Regions from separate parts of the Synechococcus sp. W55.2 genome, predicted to be linked through region 3. Evidence: predicted binding sites of a transcription regulator. Region 3 holds the regulator's gene; each other region holds the start of a gene.
What was found. The regulator NtcA, encoded in region 3, controls nitrogen genes in cyanobacteria. The targets are predictions, from matches to a motif close to GTANCNNNNGNTAC.
Positions count from the first base shown of each region.

Region 1 (2,203 bases), on a different contig from region 3:
CACCACTGTGCCGGGCACATGGCGAAAGATCTTGAACTCCACCGGCGACAGGCGGATGTCGTAGCCGTAGGAGGACAGCCCGTAACTCAAAACAGGCCGAGACTCAACAGCGCGCACCAGCTCAGGACAGAAGGGCTCAATCATCCCTCGCCGCGCTTGCTCACAGATCCAGCGGTCGTTTTTCAACATGGCTACAGCCGGCTTCCTGGAGAGTGAGGGCACATCTGGTGGACAAGCTCCAGTCTTATTGGGACTCCGCCCCCCTGACGCGACCCGTGTTGCCTAGGTCTTTCGGAGCGGAAACTGTTTGCGCTAGCGGTGCGGAGCAACATGGGCTGCTGTAGGCATAGCACTTGTGCCGTTGAATTGAGGGGGATCCAGAGAGCAGGCAACATTCCCATCGGCAGTGCGGAGCCCTGGGCCTGGGATGCCACGTAGGCGCAGCTGCGTGATCAAGTCCGCCCGCTCCAGAAACGAATCCGGCATCTCCGGCCCGGTGATCACCATGTCCATGGAGATGGGGCGTTGGTCGATTAAGCTCAGCACTTCAGCTTCTGAGATCAGGCCCAACTTCACAGCCAAGCTCAGCTCATCCAACACCACCAAGTCATAGCGGCCACTCCTGACAGCCTCCTGGGTGAATTGCCACAGCTCATCCAATGCCACCCGCTCCTCAGGCTCTAGGTGAGGTGTATCGATGCAGCGGTGCAGGCGACAACGAACCCACTCCAAGGATCTGCCCAGGGAGAGACGATTTTCGGGCCCCTGATTGATCCCACCCTTGAGAAATTGCACGATCAGCACCCGCGTTCCCTGGCCTGCCAAGCGCATCGCCTGAGCCATGACGGGCGTAAACATGCCCCGGCTGGGGTGGGTGTAAAGCTGCAGGGATCCCTGGGGAACCAACTGGGCGGAGAGGGATCCATTCTGCTGAAGGAAAAGCTCGCCGGCAGCAGGGCTGGCTTGAGGCGCAGGCTGTTTGGCGCGGGCTACAGGAGCGGCATCCTTGGAGGAAGGCATAGGATTTGGAGAAGCAGTGCAAACCACGTTCTATCTCGCGAGCAGGCTAGAGAACACGGCCCTAGGTTATAGGGCCTACAAGTGGTGGAGAGCGTCGGCTATGGATTCCATGAAACACCACCTGTGCGTATCCGTCAATGAGTCGGTTCTGCTTCTAGCTGGCATACAAATCATCCCCAATAGAGTAATAGAAAATACAATCCTTGCCCATCCTAGCTTTTCGGCACAAGAGGCAATACCTGAAAAGCTTTGACAGGGGATCTCAATAAAATTTCAGGCCTAGCCCAGAAGCTTGTGTGCAGGGCTATCTCACTTGAGTATAGAGGTGCTCTATAAAAATTTGAGAAAAAGATCAATTTCTTCCAAATAAGATTAACTCTCACAAACAGGAATGCCAGTACCAGCAGCCCACCCACGAGAGAGGAGCAAGGGTCAACCTACCGCAAAAGCCTTGTCCACCAGGAGAGATAGTCATTTTTAAAATAACTATACATTTGGTCGGGAGCCGGGTAGGCCTACACATTAGCGAACATTCGTAGTAGAGAGAATTGTAACCAAAAGTCCAAGGAGTTAATTTCTAACCTCGAGAGTGAAGAAATATAAATTCGTCAATCATCTTCGTCAAAAAATGGATTATTGACAATACTTTTTTGAAAACCAGAATCTGATTTAGCAGAAGCGTAAAGAATTGCGTGCCTTTTATACTCTGAGGTCGTCTTCTTCAAGAGATCGCCTCTTTGATCATTTTTCTTACCGGTCTCAAGGCCAATGTTTTCTACTTAATTTAATCTCTATTTCTGTTATGAGAAATGAGCATTGGGCGTTCAGTTTGGATCCCACTTAAAATTGACCTGAAAAAGCTCTGGGGCTTTGGGTGCTGAGATTGCCGGGATCCCATTGCGCAATCAAAGCCGAGTCCTTCCTCTGGCGAGGAGAGATTTTTGTTGAGAAGGTAGATCCAATCCTGGAGAATACTTGACCCCTCATCCAATCAGCCAGAAAGTCCGGGGATCCCACCCTCGATCCCTGGATCAAAGGGAAAAGACTCCATCCCGCCGGCACAAAAGTTTTCTGTCACCGACTTGGGCTTGGGAAAAACCCTAGGCCATTGTGAACTCGGGGTGTGCGCCGCCGGGAGGGACTGGGATCCGTCTCACTGTTGGGTGGGCTGGCTTCTGGGTGT
Region 1 is NZ_JANSHM010000003.1:28,656-30,858, reverse strand. Features, by position in the region: gene dcd (dCTP deaminase) at 1-189, opposite strand, end outside; gene NW828_RS01285 (cob(I)yrinic acid a,c-diamide adenosyltransferase) at 313-1,020, opposite strand; gene NW828_RS01280 (phosphodiester glycosidase family protein) at 2,095-2,203, opposite strand, start outside.
Region 1: NW828_RS01285 (cob(I)yrinic acid a,c-diamide adenosyltransferase) is a predicted target of NtcA. The motif match lies at 1,205-1,218, and genes of this name have one in related genera.

Region 2 (2,203 bases), on a different contig from region 3:
CCGCCCTCTAGCAAGAAGGCATGATCCTTCTGCAGGTTTTCCAGGGCATCCAGCAGGGATCCAGGCGTGGAAGGGATCTTGGCCAGCTCTTCCGGCTCCAGATCGTAGATATCTTTGTCCAAGGGCTCGCCGGGATGGATCTTATTCTTGATCCCGTCCAGGCCAGCCATCAGCATGGCCGAAAAGGCGATGTAGGGGTTGCAGGTGGCATCCGGGCAGCGGAACTCCAGACGCTTGGCCTTGGGATTGTTGCCGGTCACCGGAATGCGAATGGCAGCGGAACGGTTGCCCTGGGAGTAAGCCAGGTTCACCGGCGCCTCGAAGCCGGGCACCAAGCGCTTGTAGGAGTTGGTGGTGGGGTTGGTGAAGGCCAGGATTGCCGGGGCATGCTTGAGCAGGCCACCGATGTAGTAGAGAGCTGTCTCGCTCAGGTTGGCATAGGTGCCTTCGCTGTAGAACAGGGGCTGGCCATCCTTCCAGAGGGACTGGTGGGTGTGCATGCCAGTGCCGTTGTCGTTAAATAGGGGCTTGGGCATGAAGGTGACGGTTTTGCCGTGCTTGCGGGCCACGTTCCGGATCACGTATTTGTAAACCATCATGTAGTCGGCAGCCGTGATCAGATCGGCAAAGCGATAGCCCAACTCCCCTTGCCCGCCGGTAGCCACCTCGTGGTGATGCTTCTCGATGGGCACCCCCAACTTGCCCATGGTCAGCAGCATCTCGGTGCGGATGTTTTGATGGGCATCGGTGGGCGGGGCCGGGAAATAGCCCTCTTTGTAGCGAGGCTTGTAGCCCAGGTTGCCACCTTTCTCCTCGCGGCCCGAGTTCCAGCGACCTTCGATGGAATCCACGAAGTAGTAGGCCGAGTTTTGGGTTTGGTCGAAGCGAACATCCTCAAAAATGAAAAACTCCGCTTCCGGCCCGAAGTAAGCCGTATCGGCAATGCCCGTCGATTGCAGATATGCAACGGCACGGGCGGCAAGGCTGCGGGGACAGCGGCTATAGGGCTGGCCAGTGCGCGGCTCAACAATGCTGCAAGTTATGCTGAGGGTGGGCACCTCCAGAAAGGGATCGATCCAAGCCGTTTTGGGATCCGGCACCATGTACATGTCCGACTCGTTGATCGCTTTCCAGCCCCGGATACTGGATCCGTCAAAGGGAAGCCCCTCGGTGAAGGTTTCTTCCTTGATCATCGAGGTGTGGAAGGAAACATGCTGCCAGGTGCCAAAGATATCCACAAACTTGAGATCCACTATCTGGACGTTGTTGTCCTGGATCATCTGAAGCACTTCTTGGGGCGTGGATGCCATTACTCTCTCCTGATTGGGTTGCGGTTAAGACTGGGGGAACTGTGGCTGAAACAAATGGGATCCCAGCAGGTGATCCCCACGCTTCGACCCAGACAGGCCAAAAACGCTCACTCATCCTAGAAAGGCCAACACGGGTATTTTGTAGTTTCTGATACAAAATTCATTTGAGCTCCGCTTTCTGACCAAGACCAAATTGCTGGCCATCTCAGACACCTCTTTTCCTTCTGGCTTGGGTCAACCGGGATTGGGTGTTGGGGATCCAAAACTTGGGCAATGGCCGCCACCCTGCCAACCTCTGGGCAGAGATAACCCTATGGGATGGGCAAAAAAGGCCCCAATGGCCTGAGGCGAGCGAAAATGAGGCTAATAGGCCTCGGCCTCGACCGGTTCGCCAAGGGGTGTTAAGCTAAAGCGTAGTCGTTATGAGTTTGGCTTTTATTCCCATTGCAGAAGGAGAGACATCGGATGACAGAGCAAAGTCGGGTTGAGAATGTGGTGATTATCGGCTCCGGCCCTGCTGGGTTTACAGCAGCCATTTACGCTGGGCGTGCCAACCTGAAGCCGGTTGTGTTTGAGGGGTTCCAGGCGGGCGGGATCCCGGGCGGGCAACTGATGACCACCACCGAGGTGGAGAACTTTCCGGGCTTTCCCGAGGGCATCACCGGCCCCCAACTGATGAAGAACATGCGGGCTCAAGCGCAGCGGTGGGGGGCAGAACTTTACACCGAAGATGTCACCTTTGTGGATTTAAGCCAGCGGCCTTTTGTCGTCCGTTCTGACGAGCGGGAATTGCGCACCCACAGCCTGATCATCGCCACCGGGGCCACAGCCAAGCGCCTACACCTGCCGGGGGAGGAGACCTACTGGAACCGGGGCATGTCAGCTTGTGCTGT
Region 2 is NZ_JANSHM010000018.1:14,615-16,817, reverse strand. Features, by position in the region: gene glnA (type I glutamate--ammonia ligase) at 1-1,310, opposite strand, end outside; gene trxB (thioredoxin-disulfide reductase) at 1,776-2,203, shown strand, end outside.
Region 2: glnA (type I glutamate--ammonia ligase) is a predicted target of NtcA. The motif match lies at 1,452-1,465, and genes of this name have one in related genera.

Region 3 (2,203 bases):
TCATCAGCGGCACCGGCAGCAGGTTGGCAAAGGGCCCCCCCAGGTATTTGTAAAGAGGCAAGCCCACTGCTTCCGCAGCCGCTTTGGCTGTCGCCAGAGAAACTGCCAAAATAGCGTTGGCCCCCAGGCGGGACTTGTTGGGGGTGCCGTCCAGGTCGATCAGCAACTGGTCAATACGGGCTTGGTTGAGGGCATCTTCTCCCTGCAGCTCCGACTGGATGGGGCCAAGGATGTTTTCCACCGCCCTCAGCACACCCTTACCGCCGTAGCGTTTGGGATCCCCGTCCCGCAGCTCATGGGCCTCGAAGGTACCGGTCGAGGCACCGCTGGGAACCTGCGCCAAGCCCGTTGCTCCATTGGCTAGACCCACCAGGGCTTCTAGGGTGGGACGCCCTCGCGAGTCGAGGATCTCATGGGCGGTAATCCACTCGATGGCTGTTTCCACAGTTACACCTCAGCAATTGGCTAGATAGCTCTGGCCAAAGCCAGATCCCCCCATAGACTAGTGGATTCTTGCCCGCGATCCGGTCAGCTTCCAGAAAACTTTAAGTCTGTCCTTCGGGCACAGAGATTCTTCAAGGCTGCAGCAGTAGATTGAACATAGGCCGGCCAGAGCTTCAACCAGCCGTCGAGCGGGGTTTGCCTGGGCAAGGTGCTGCTCAGGAAGTGTTCTCCTCTTCCTTCTAGGCAAAGCGATGGCTCAGCCGCATCGGGTCGTGTACGGTGATCTTCTTCTTGTGAATGGAGATGTACTTCTTCTTGCGCAGCTCTCCCAACAGGCGGGTGATGGTGACGCGGGTTGAGCCAATGGCCTCGGCAATGGCCTGGTGAGACAGCTTGAGATCGATGGTGACCCCATCTGGGCCAGGCACCCCGAAATCGCGACAGAGGATCAACAAAAAGCTGACCAGACGGGATCCCATGTCGCGATGAGCCAGCGTCTCGATCATCATCTCCGTTTGCAAAATGCGGGACGACAGGCTTTTAACCAGCAACATGGCCAGTTCGGCGTTCTCCTGTAGGGATTTCTCCACCTGCTCGATCGGTAGAGAGAGTAACTCGGTAGGTGTAAAAGCCACCGAGTGATAAAAGCGGTCGGAGCGCTGTCCCGTGATAAAGGAGAGCACGCCGAAGATGCTGTTTTCGCGCAGGAGGGCAACGGTGATTTCCTCTCCCATTTCGTAGACCCGCGAGAGCTTAACGGCTCCCTTTACCAAAAAGTAAACCCGCTCCGCCGGATCCCCTGGAAAAAAAATGGTCTTCCCGCGCTCGAACGTTTCGATAACCGGAGGATGGTGAGGGCCTCCCAATTGCTTGAAGGCTGTGATCAGAGATTTTTCCGCTACGGCCACCGCCATACTCATCAACCTTTTAAGGTCAGTTTATACCTAAGATCAACCTACTAAGATCAATCTAGAAGCATTAGGCTAGGTTGCAACCCATTGACTTCAGAATCTACGAGGATACCAAGATTTACCCTAAAGTAGAAGGTTCTGCCTAGGTATCTTTGTAGCACGCGCTACATTTTTAAGTCTCGTTGCTGCTCTCCAGCCAAAGGCAGAGGTTAGGATAGGAGCCATTGCCGCTGGGGGCTGCGCCAGCCCTTGGCAGTAGAGGGTAGGGTGGGTTCTATGGGGATCCCGGAGGTTACTGGTGCTGCACCTTCTCAACTGAGCCGCCAGCATTTCACAGTGCGGATGCCGGATCCGGCCAATCACCTGCTGGAGGTGGAACTGCAGATCCAAGAGGTGGATCCAGAGGTGCCTTTGCGGCTGCGACTGCCGGTGTGGACGCCGGGATCCTACCTGGTGCGGGAATATGCCCGTCATGTGCAGGAGTTTCAGGCGGCAACTGAGCAGGGGATCCCTTTGGACTGGCGGAAGGTGGACAAGAACACCTGGCAAATCGATCCGCCGGGTTCTTCTGCTGTGAAGGTGTGCTACCGGGTCTATGCCTATGAGCTGACGGTGCGCACAAACCATCTGGATTTGACCCACGCCTATTTCAACGGGGCAGCGCTGTTTCTCTACGTGCCCGGTCGCGAGCGGGAACCTTACACCTTGACGGTGATCCCCCCCCAGCCCGATTGGCACATCGCCACCAGTTTGCGGCCCTTGACCTCTCCTTCTGAGGATCCCACTTCCGGCCAGTCTTTTGTGGCGGAAGACTACGACGAGCTGGTGGATAGCCCGGTGGAGGTGGG
Region 3 is NZ_JANSHM010000002.1:70,829-73,031, reverse strand. Features, by position in the region: gene eno (phosphopyruvate hydratase) at 1-445, opposite strand, end outside; gene ntcA (global nitrogen regulator NtcA) at 684-1,358, opposite strand; gene NW828_RS01025 (M61 family metallopeptidase) at 1,632-2,203, shown strand, end outside.

Region 4 (2,203 bases), on a different contig from region 3:
TCGGCTGAATTTTCTACGGCTGTTGCACCAGTTACCGCCGGTGAAGCTCAATCCTCAGTTCCTAGAAGCCTCCCAGCAAGCGGCCTTGATGCAGGTAGCCAATGGTACTCTCAGCCACCAGCCGCCCCCTTCTTGGCGCTGCTTTACCCCTGCTGGGGAGGCGGGATCCCGCTTCAGCAACCTGGCGGTTGGGCCCATCCTAGAGCTGAACGGCCCCGATCCAGGCCGGGTGTTGGCGCGGCAGGTGGACATCTATTTTGCCGAGCCAGGTCGAGAAAACTTTGTGGATGTGGGGCATCGCCGCTGGAACCTGTATCCTCAGTACGCCCAGGGGGCCTACGGCATTGTCTTTGACCCACGGGCTGGACGGGTGACCCAGGCCAACGCCAACTGGATCTTCGGTTTTGACGAGTCGGTGCCAGATCCAGAGTTCATCGCCTTCCCGGAGAAAGACGGCTACCTCTACCGCCTAGAAGGGTTTTCCGGCCAGCCCCTGTCTGCCTACCGCTGGTCTTTCTCGGTGCCCAGCCGTGGCGGCAAGGCTGATCTCAGCCAAGCCCAAGTCCGCATCACCGATGCCCTCAGCGGCGAGCCGGTGCCTGTTGGAGATCTCCGCGTGGGGGATCCCGCCTTTGGCCTGGAAACTTTGACCTACTCCGTGGGTTCGATCCAGCCCAATCGCAACTACACCTTTGAAATTAGCGGCATTCGCCTCAACGGTGGCCCCCCCCGCAGCTACCGCTACACCACCGCTCTCTACGACTGCGATCCCCAAACTTCCCAACGGCCCGCACCCCTCACCGAAGGGCTGGGGATCCCGCCCCGTCTGCTCTGGCAGATGGAGCCTTTCAACTCTTTCAACCCTCTCAACTAGCTTTTCCTCACCCCCAGCCCCTTTCCCAAAGGGGAAAGAGGGGTCTGCTGCTCCTGGAAGCCTGACTTTATGCATAAAGCGCAATTCAAGAATGACAAAACTGCATAACCTGTTACAAAGTGTAACTGCCAATACCAAAGTTAACGGTTCGTCATCGCTAGGGTAGCTAGTGTTCACCCCACGGCAGCGATCATGGCGAACCAATTTGAACGCCTCAAAAGCGAAAAGGATGGGCTGGCGGTCAAGGCCGAGCTGGAGGCTTTTGCCCGGATGGGTTGGGAGAACATTCCTGAAGACGACCGGGATCACCGCCTCAAGTGGCTGGGGATCTTCTTTCGCAAGCGCACCCCAGGTCAGTTCATGCTGCGGCTGCGCCTGCCCAATGGGATCCTAACCAGCGGCCAAATGCGGATGTTGGGCGCAATCATCCACCCCTATGGAGAACAGGGCGTAGCCGACATCACCACCCGGCAGAACCTGCAACTGCGGGGCATCCCCATCGAGGAAATGCCCCAGATCCTGGGCTACCTGAAAGAGGTAGGCCTGACCAGCATCCAGTCGGGCATGGACAACGTGCGCAACATCACGGGATCCCCGCTGGCCGGTATTGACCCGGACGAGCTGATCGACGTGCGCGGCCTCACTCGCAAGGTGCAGGACATGGTTACCAACAACGGCGAGGGCAACCCTTCCTTCAGCAACCTGCCGCGCAAGTTCAACATCGCCATCTGCGGTTGTCGTGACAACTCCGTGCATGCGGAGATCAACGACCTGGCCTTTGTGCCCGCCTTCAAAAATGGCCGCCTGGGCTTCAACGTCCTGGTGGGCGGCTTTTTCTCTGCTCGCCGCTGCGCCGAGGCAATTGGCCTAGATGTCTGGGTGGATCCCCGGGATGTAGTTCCCCTGTGTGAGGCGGTGCTGCTGGTCTACCGGGATCACGGCCTGCGGGCCAACCGGCAAAAGGCACGGCTGATGTGGCTCATTGACGAGTGGGGCCTAGAGAAGTTCCGGGCGGCTGTGGAGCGCCAGATAGGCCACCCTCTGCTCAGGGCAGCGGAAAAAGATGAGGTGGTCTGGCACAAGCGGGATCTGCTGGGGGTGCATGCCCAGAAGCAGCCGGGCCTCAACTTTGTCGGCCTGCATGTGCCGGTGGGGCGGCTCAACGCCCTGGAGATGATGGAGCTGGCCCGCTTGGCGGAGGTGTACGGCTCCGGGGAGCTGCGGCTGACAGTGGAGCAGAACGTGCTCATCCCCAATGTGCCCGACTCCCGAGTGGCCCCGCTCCTCAAAGAGCCGCTCTTGAAGAAGTTCTCCCCCAACCCAGGGCCC
Region 4 is NZ_JANSHM010000078.1:709-2,911, forward strand. Features, by position in the region: gene NW828_RS12420 (CAP domain-containing protein) at 1-874, shown strand, start outside; gene NW828_RS12425 (ferredoxin--nitrite reductase) at 1,067-2,203, shown strand, end outside.
Region 4: NW828_RS12425 (ferredoxin--nitrite reductase) is a predicted target of NtcA. The motif match lies at 996-1,009, and genes of this name have one in related genera.